DNA from 2 places in the Proteus sp. CA142267 genome. Region 2 is predicted to be linked to the other one. Evidence: predicted binding sites of a transcription regulator. Region 2 holds the regulator's gene; the other holds the start of a gene.
The links. Region 2 encodes PhoB, which activates phosphate uptake and scavenging genes when phosphate is short. Its sites were predicted from a motif close to CTGTCATAAAACTGNCNNAT; they were not measured.

Region 1 (4,672 bases), on a different contig from region 2:
AGCCGTTATTATTAGCTCTGGTAGTCATGTGCGTCGTGCCGATGCGATTTTCACGCTTGCAAGCTGGCAAAGTGGCCCAAGTGACATTACTTATCTAACAGTTGTTGCACCGGATAAGCCATTAGCTGAATTACAAAAGGCAAGTAAATCAGATATACAAGGTATCTATCGTGATGGCTTAAAAGCGCTAGGATTATGGAGCTTCCGTAGCTATCCATTAGAAGAGCGTTAATGGGGGCGTTTTAACGTTAATTAGCTTAGAAAAGAAGCCTCCTCAATAACAAAAATGATTGAGGAGGTTTTTATTATTTTTTACTGAGGTACTAAATTTATTATAAATTTGTACACGCTTAATTTTTATTGAATTGATAACAGTTATCATTACTATTGATTCTCACAATAGTTAATAATGAGAAATAAAGTGAGAATTCCTCTGATGATATGCGCATTGATGGCCTCTTTTCCCAGTTTTGCCAGTTGCTTAGTAGTAACTGAAAATAAAGGAATGACAGGTCAGTTTGATAACAATAATACGTTGTGTTTTACCGCTCATTTAGACAGCCAACGTTATGTTGAATTAAACGTAAAAGGGATACAAAATTTACGGCTAGAGAAACAAGATGGCACTCATATTCGTAGCTTGTTAAAGGATATTCCCTCTGATGGGCAACAGAAAGTACGCTTTCTATTACCTGAAACGACAAATTATCAATTGGTTGCACAAGGTGAAGTTAAAAAACAATGGCAATTCACGCTAACAACACAGCCTTATCAACCGTTAGATAAAGATGCAGGTATTGCACCAATAAGCCCCCGTTTACAAATACTCGCCAAACAACTTGATCAACCAAATATTCAGGCATTTTGGCAACAAATACATCAGGAAGGTGCTCCTCTGATTGAGCCTTATGATAATGATAAAAAGCGAGTGACTTTTTTATGGCGAGGCGCAAAAAAGAATGTCTATTTGTTGGGATCACCCGATGGTAATCATGATCCATTAACGCATTTAGCCAATAGCGATATTTGGTATCGTAGTTATATCGTGCCTAACGACACATTAATGCAATATAAATTAGCGCCTGATGTGCCTGTTATTGAGAATGCAGAACCCTTTGAGCAACGTCGCGCGATCTTAACCACAGCACAAGCCGATCCGTTTAATTCCCAAAATTCTCCAAATCAGTCTGAGGATATCTATAATCACTTTTCGCTATTGTCGTTAGACAGTAAACGTGAATGCCAATTGCCCGATATTCTTGATAGAACAATGAAAGGTAAGACGGAGATTGTTCGTTTTCACAGTGAGATCTTAAATAATGATCGCGAAATTGCACTTTATCTGCCAGCCCAAAAAATGGAAATACCACGGATCTTGGTCTTATTTGATGGTCAAGCTTATCATCGTCAATATGGTATTGATCGGTTTTTTGATAAACAGATTGAGGAAGGTAAATTGGCACCTATGATGATCTTATTTGTTGATAGCATTGATAGCGATCGCCGTAGTGTTGAATTACCGCCAAACCCTGATTTTTACCGTTTCTTAGCAGATGAACTATTTGTTTGGCTAGAAAAAGAGAAGGGTATTCACGTATCTGGAGAGGAAACGATAGTATCAGGCTCAAGTTATGGCGGATTAGCGTCTTCATGGGTCGCATTCAATCGTCCTGATCGTTTTGGTAAAGTGCTGAGTATGTCTGGCTCTTATTGGTGGGCACCTGAAAATGAAGAGCCAGAATGGCTTATTCGACAATTTGAGCAAGCAGATAAAAAGCCATTGCAGTTTTTCTTAGAAGCTGGGCTATTTGAAAGTCGTGGTGATAAAGGGGGGATTTTAAATAATAATCGTCACCTTAAGCAGGTTTTAGAGCAAAAAGGCTATCCTGTTAAATCACTCGAAATGGCCAGCGGACATGATTATATCTCTTGGTGTGAAACCCTGTATTTGGGGGCTAAAGCATTAACACAAGAAAATTAATATTTTAAAATCCGATCTCAATACAAGAGAAGCTTATACACGCATTCGCGGTATAAGCTTTTGTTTGTCATTAACTTGTCATAAAGCTGTCATCGAAATCACTTTTACTCTTCATTTCTCTGTCATTTAACTGCCGTAAGCTTTTCCTGACTTAAAACATTAATCCTGTTTTTTTACTTTAGAGTGCAAGGAAAAAGCTATGTCTCATCGTTACCAACGTTCTATTTTATCCGTTATTGTAACAACGCTATTGGCTGGTGCGAGTTTCTCTTCTTTTGCAGCTCCCGTTGCTGCTGATGCAATTTTGGCACAAGATCGCGCAGCAAAAGGTAATATCACGGAATTTGGCGGTGCTCGCCGTATGACTCAGGATCAAACTGAGGCATTAAAAGCTGCTTTACATAATAACCAAGCGAAAAATGTGATCCTCTTTATTGGTGATGGTATGGGGGATTCTGAAATCACTGTTGCGCGTAACTACGCGGAAGGTGCAGGTGGTTTCTTTAAAGGTATCGATGCCTTACCTATTACGGGTCAATACACACACTATGCCTTAGATAGAAAAACACAAAAACCTAACTATGTAACAGACTCCGCCGCTTCTGCGACAGCATGGGCTTCGGGTGTGAAAACCTATAATGGTGCGTTAGGAATTGATGTGTTTGGTAAGGATCACCAAACTATTTTGGAATTAGCAAAAGCCAATGGAAAGGCAACAGGGAACGTAACAACGTCGGAAATTCAAGATGCGACACCTGCGGCACTGTTCTCGCATGTGACGGGACGTAAATGCTATGGCCCCGTTGAGACTTTAGAAAAATGCTCAACAAACGCATTAGAAAATGGCGGTAGAGGCTCTATCTCTGAGCAGCTTTTAGTGACTCGAGCAGACGTTACATTAGGGGGCGGAGCGAAAAGTTTTGCTCAAACTGCGGCTGCGGGTGAGTACAAAGGTAAAACGTTAGAACAGCAAGCGATTGAACGTGGTTATCAAATCGTTAAGGATGCAAAATCACTGGATGCGATTACGCTGGCAAACCAAGATAAACCAGTATTAGGTTTGTTCCACGAGGGCAATATGGCCGTGGCGTGGGAAGGCCCTAAAGCGACATATCATGGTAATTTGAACAATCCACCATTAGAGTGCAAACCTAACTCTAAACTCGATCCAAATGCGCCAACACTAGCACAAATGACCAAAAAAGCGATTGACTTACTGAAGACCAATGAAAAAGGTTTTTTCTTACAAGTCGAAAGTGCCTCTATTGATAAGCAAGATCATAATGCTAATCCTTGCGGACAAATCGGTGAAACTGTTGCATTAGATGAAGCCGTACAAATCGGCTTAGATTTCGCTAAGCAAAATGGTGATACTCTGATTATCGTAACAGCTGACCATGCCCATTCAAGCCAAATTATTGAAGCGGATGTGAAATCAAGTGGGTTAACACAAGCGCTTATCACTAAAGATGGTGCAGTAATGGTGGTGAATTACGGTAACTCAGAAGAAGTATCCCAAGAACATACAGGGGCTCAGTTACGTGTTGCTGCTTATGGTCCACACGCTGCCAATGTGGTTGGGTTAACTGACCAAACAGACTTGTTCTTCACAATGCGTGATGCGATGGGTCTGAAATAAATTCAAGCTGAATTTATAGTCTGTCTGAACTTGTAGTCGAATTGCCTTACTAAATTGTTGTATTTTCGCGCGACTTAGAGAGATACCCTCTGGTCGCGTTTTTTTATTAATAATTTAGTCCATTTAAAATAAAATGATAATAAATCAATAGGTTATTTACAGGCTGATTTTGAAAGTTACACATTCTCTGCTATAATTAACAGAATTTATAAATTAATCTATGTAATATTCTCAATTTCTCCATTGATTATTGCACTTAAGTTGCAATATCTTTTTGTCTAATAACTCTTCAAGTTATTAAGGCATTACCCGTAAAAAATCTTTTCTCAGATAGATTATCTGCTCGTGGTCTTTCTCTTTTTTATGAGATTGAAGGAGAACAGAGTCAAACAAACGACGATAAAAATAAGGTTATTCTTTTTATGCTGACACTGCTTCATTTACTCTCATCAGTTGCGCTTCTTGTTTGGGGAACACATATTGTTCGTACAGGCATTATGCGTGTCTTTGGTTCTGATTTACGCCGAGTTTTAGGTAAAAGTATTAATAAGAAATCCAACGCCTTCCTTGCAGGGGTTGGGGTAACGGCATTAGTCCAAAGCAGTAATGCGACGGCACTTTTGGTTATCTCTTTTGTGACGCAAGGGCTGATTTCGATTACACCGGCACTGGTTATTATGTTAGGTGCAGATGTGGGTACTGCACTTATGGCGCGAGTGCTAACTTTTGATCTCTCTTGGTTATCTCCACTGCTTATTCTCGTCGGGGTGATCACTTTTCTAAGCCGTAAAAAAGAGCGTGTCGGGCAATTAGGGCGTGTAGGAATTGGCCTTGGTTTAATTATTCTCGCTTTGCAACTTATCGTGACATCCGCAGAGCCAATTACCCATGCCAGTGCGGTACAAGCTATCTTCACTTCATTAAGTGGAGATACTGTTTTAGCACTTCTCGTGGGTGCTTTATTTGCGATGGTAAGCTACTCAAGTCTTGCTGCGGTGTTATTAACTGCAACATTAAGTGCAACTGGGCTAATGCCTTTATACATCAGTTTA
Region 2 (4,672 bases):
CCTGCCCCAGTAGGGCCTGTGATAGCAAATAATCCGTTGCTAACAAAAGGCTCTTGGTCAAAGTTGATTTTCCACTCGCCTTTTAAAGAGTTAATATTTTTAAATCGCAGACTTAAGATTTTCATTATGCTTCGTTGTCCTCTTGTTCTGCCATTTCAACAGCTTGTTTAAACAATGTTGTTAACCGTGTTTTCGTTTCTTCTGAATCAAATTCATGCTGTTCTAAGCGTCTTTCAAAAACATCATAAACAGTTAATTCGGTCAGTGTTTCGTTCTCATTTTGCGTGAATGCTTGGCGCTGTTTTCTGGCTCTTCTTAATAAGATCACATCAAAAAGTGGATCGTTAGTTAGTTCTTGAACTCGGGTTTGTATATCACTGAGATAATCTTGTGTTGAAACTTCGATATCCAACCAAATAGTGGTATCTGTTTCACCGTATTGTTTTTTTAAATCATCAAGTTGTATGGCTATCTCTTTTAATGAGCCACTGATGGTGCGTAGCAACTGAAATTCAGGAATAGGTAATAGTGTGAGGTTAGTTAATTTGTCTTGCTCAAAATCGATAAGGTAGACGCTTTTTTGTTGTCCGCTTTCATCAAAACTTAAAGGAATAGGAGAGCCACTATAACGAATATGGCCCGATTTATTTACCACTTGAGGGCGATGAATATGGCCAAGAGCAATATAGTCAAATTCAGGAAATAGTGTTGCAGAGAAAGCCTCTAAAGTACCGATATAAATTTCACGTACAGAGTCCGTTACACTTGCACCAATGGTTGTAAGGTGACCTGTTGCAATAATTGGAATATTGACGTTTAGTTGCTTACGTAAATCGAGAGCCTCTTGATATTGAGCTTGATAATAATCAGCAATCGCTTCTTTTAGGGTATTTTGTTTTTCAGCACCTGATTGCCCACTTTTACTACTTATCATATCTCTAGGACGTAGATAAGGGATCGCACAAAGTAATGCTCCCGGAGTATTATCTTTTTTAGGAAGAATAAGCGGAGCTTGTGGGGTTTCAGCATGAACATTGGCAATAACCGTTGTATTTAAACATGCTAATAATGATTTAGATTCATTTAATGTCGCTACAGAATCGTGATTACCACCTAGAATGACGAGCTGGCATTGTGTATCTCGGATAGCAACAACAAAGCGGTTATAAAGCTCTCGGGCATAACTTGGGGGGGAGCCAGTATCAAAAATATCTCCTGCAACAATCAATGCATCAACTTGATAATGTTTAATTTGTGCTAACAACCAATCAAGAAACTGTTGATGTTCTTGAGCCCGAGTTTTAGTAAAAAAATATTGCCCTAAATGCCAGTCTGATGTGTGAATAATCCGCATTGCTATTCCTCTTTTTTATCTGATGAAGAGTATAGCGCACCTTACTTTTTTAGTGAAAACCCAACAATAAGCCTTCTTTTTGAGTGATATTTCACCGAAAAATGATTTATTTACCTTAACAACTGGGATCTATTTCAGTAATGTTAAGGTTAGTCATAAATCTGTCATAAAACGGCATCATAATCATTTTGACCCTCTATATACATTACACAGGATAGAGTATGGCAAGGCGTATTCTTGTTGTTGAAGATGAAACCGCAATTCGAGAGATGATCTGTTTTGTTTTGGAACAAAATGGTTTTCAGCCTATTGAAGCAGAAGACTATGATTCTGCATTGAGCTTTCTTATTGATCCTTACCCTGATCTGGTTTTATTAGATTGGATGATCCCTGGTGGATCAGGCTTGCAGGTAATAAAACAGATGAAGCGGGAAAGTAACACCCGTGATATTCCAATTATTATGCTAACGGCAAAAGGGGAAGAAGAAGATAAAGTTCAAGGGTTAGAAACGGGTGCTGATGATTACGTCATTAAGCCTTTCTCACCTAAAGAGCTTGTGGCTCGCGTGAAAGCAATTTTACGACGATTATCACCAATGTCTTCGGAGGATATTATTGAATTCAATGGATTAGGACTTGATCCTGTTTCTCATCGAGTAACGAGTCAAGATAAACCGATTGATATGGGACCTACCGAATTTAAACTCCTGCACTTTTTTATGACACATCCTGAACGCGTGTATAGCAGAGAACAACTGCTAAACTATGTTTGGGGAACGAATGTTTATGTCGAAGACCGTACTGTTGATGTGCATATTCGTCGTTTACGTAAAGCCATCGAAGAAGATGGCCATGACAGAATGATACAAACAGTACGTGGAACGGGATATCGTTTCTCTGCCCGTTTCTAAGTCAATATGGGAGTAATCGTCAGGTGTTAGAACGACTATCGTGGAAAGCCCTCGTTTGGGGGCTATGTCTATTTTGCTTACCTGCTTTTATATTATCACTTTTTATCGGGCATCTTCCTTGGTTGCTGGTGACATCGCTACTCAGTGCACTTGTGTGGCATGCCTATAACTTGCTGAAATTATCTAAATGGTTATGGTTAGATCGCTCAGTACTGCCTCCGGAAGGAAGAGGGGGATGGGAGCCTATTTTTTATGGTATTCGACAGACCCAACAACGTAATCGTAAACGACGCAGAGAATTAGGCGACTTAATTAAACGTTTTAGAAGTGGTGCTGAAAGCTTGCCCGATGCTGTTGTGATGATGACAAATGAAGGGAATATTTTTTGGTGTAATAGCCTAGCTCAACACTTACTCGGCTTTCGCTGGCCCGAAGATAACGGACAAAATATTTTTAACTTATTACGTTATCCTGATTTCTTACACTATTTTACTGCAGGTGATTTTAGTCGCTCTTTAACTATTTCACTTAATAATGGCTCTATCGTTGAGTTTCGAGTGATGCCATACAGCGAAGATCAGCGCTTGATGGTGGCACGTGATGTGACAGAAAAAAATAAACTAGAAAACTCACGACGTGACTTTTTTGCTAACGTTAGCCATGAGCTAAGAACACCACTCACTGTTATTCAAGGTTATCTTGAAATGATGGAAGAAAATAGTGTCGCGAAACCCGCAGAGCATAAGGCGATAGTGACGATGCAAGAGCAAGCTAAGCGCATGGATACGCTTGTTCAACAACTCTTACAACTTTCTCGTATCGAATCTGCGCCTCATATCGATTTAAACAAAATTGTTGATATTCCCGCTATTTTGGCTTTATTACAACAAGAAGCGGACTCATTGAGCCAAGGTCAACACCATATTATTTTTGATGTTGATAAGCAGTGGGCTGTCCGAGGTAATGAAGAGCAATTACGTAGTGCCGTTTCTAACTTAGTGTATAACGCCATTAATCACACTGAAGAAGGTACAACAATTAAAGTCAGTTGGAAGAAAGTTCCTCAAGGTATGTTATTTAGTGTCTCAGATAATGGTTCGGGGATCAGCGCAGAACACTTAACTCGTTTAACAGAGCGCTTTTATCGTGTTGATAAAGCCCGCTCTCGTCATTCTGGCGGTACTGGGTTAGGTTTGGCTATTGTGAAAAAATCACTGCTTCATCATCACTCTCAATTAAATATTGAAAGTAAAGTAGGTGTCGGGAGTACGTTCTCTTTTATCCTTCCTCAAACATTGCTTACCGCTAAAAAAACACACGAGTAGTCTGTCTTTTTTTAAAGCCTTTATTACTTGTCTTTAATCTGTGATAAAGGTTTTTTTGCCCCTTTCTTGATCTTTTTAATATCAATAAAAACTAATATCGTAGCGTTAAATTTTAATATTATTAATTAATGGTAACTTTAAATGATGTCAACACTCAATATTATTGGTGATAAAATGCACAAATCATATCATGTATATTCGATGATATATGACAGTTATAACTAGTGCCGAAAAATAGTTTAGATGATTATTCTGGTTTTAGGATTGGCTATTGCCTTTTTTCATTATAAAAGTTTTACTTGTGAGCAGTTATCGGCAATTTTTTCTATTTAGTACCTAATTGCTCTGCATGAAATGATTATATTTGGATATTCTCCTGAATAATGACGGTCTGAGCTTAAATAGATATTGTTGATTTTATGTTGCGCCATCTTGGCGTAATTTAACCATTATTGTAACTACATATTAACAAAACTTATGGCACATAGATTAACTTCCAGAGATATTCTGGCATTAGGGTTTATGACATTCGCCCTATTTGTTGGCGCTGGCAACATTATTTTTCCTCCAATGGTGGGGTTACAATCAGGCGAATTTGTTTGGACTGCCGCGATTGGCTTTTTGATCACTGGTGTGGGTTTACCTGTTTTAACGGTTGTTGCACTGGCAAAAGTCGGTGGTGGTATTGAGGCATTAAGCACACCTATTGGTAAATCAATGGGATTGTTATTAGCCATTGTTGCCTATCTTGCTGTTGGACCGCTTTTTGCAACCCCTCGTACGGCAACGGTTTCTTTTAAAGTGGGTATTGCTCCTTTAGTGGGTGATACAGAAATGTCATTGCTGATTTACAGCATTGTCTATTTCTTAATTGTTATTGGTATTTCGCTTTATCCAGGGAAATTGCTAGACAGTGTTGGTCATATTCTTGCACCAATTAAAATTCTGGCATTAGCGATATTAGGTATGGCTGCGGTATTTTGGCCTGCTGGTGGCGCTATTCCTGCGACTGAAGCTTATCGTGATATGGCGTTGACTCAGGGGTTTATTAACGGTTACCTCACCATGGATACATTGGGCGC

Region 1: phoA (alkaline phosphatase) is a predicted target of PhoB. The motif match lies at 2,101-2,120, and genes of this name have one in related genera.

Annotation. Positions count from the first base shown of each region.
Region 1 covers NZ_QPMG01000005.1:222,907-227,578, reverse strand. The annotation lists gene C0T34_RS11060 (ElyC/SanA/YdcF family protein) at 1-232, shown strand, start outside; gene C0T34_RS11055 (alpha/beta hydrolase-fold protein) at 452-1,981, shown strand; gene phoA (alkaline phosphatase) at 2,181-3,620, shown strand; gene C0T34_RS11045 (Na/Pi cotransporter family protein) at 4,043-4,672, shown strand, end outside.
Region 2 covers NZ_QPMG01000003.1:10,281-14,952, reverse strand. The annotation lists gene C0T34_RS07505 (AAA family ATPase) at 1-125, opposite strand, end outside; gene sbcD (exonuclease subunit SbcD) at 125-1,354, opposite strand; gene phoB (phosphate regulon transcriptional regulator PhoB) at 1,576-2,265, shown strand; gene phoR (phosphate regulon sensor histidine kinase PhoR) at 2,289-3,590, shown strand; gene brnQ (branched-chain amino acid transport system II carrier protein) at 4,068-4,672, shown strand, end outside.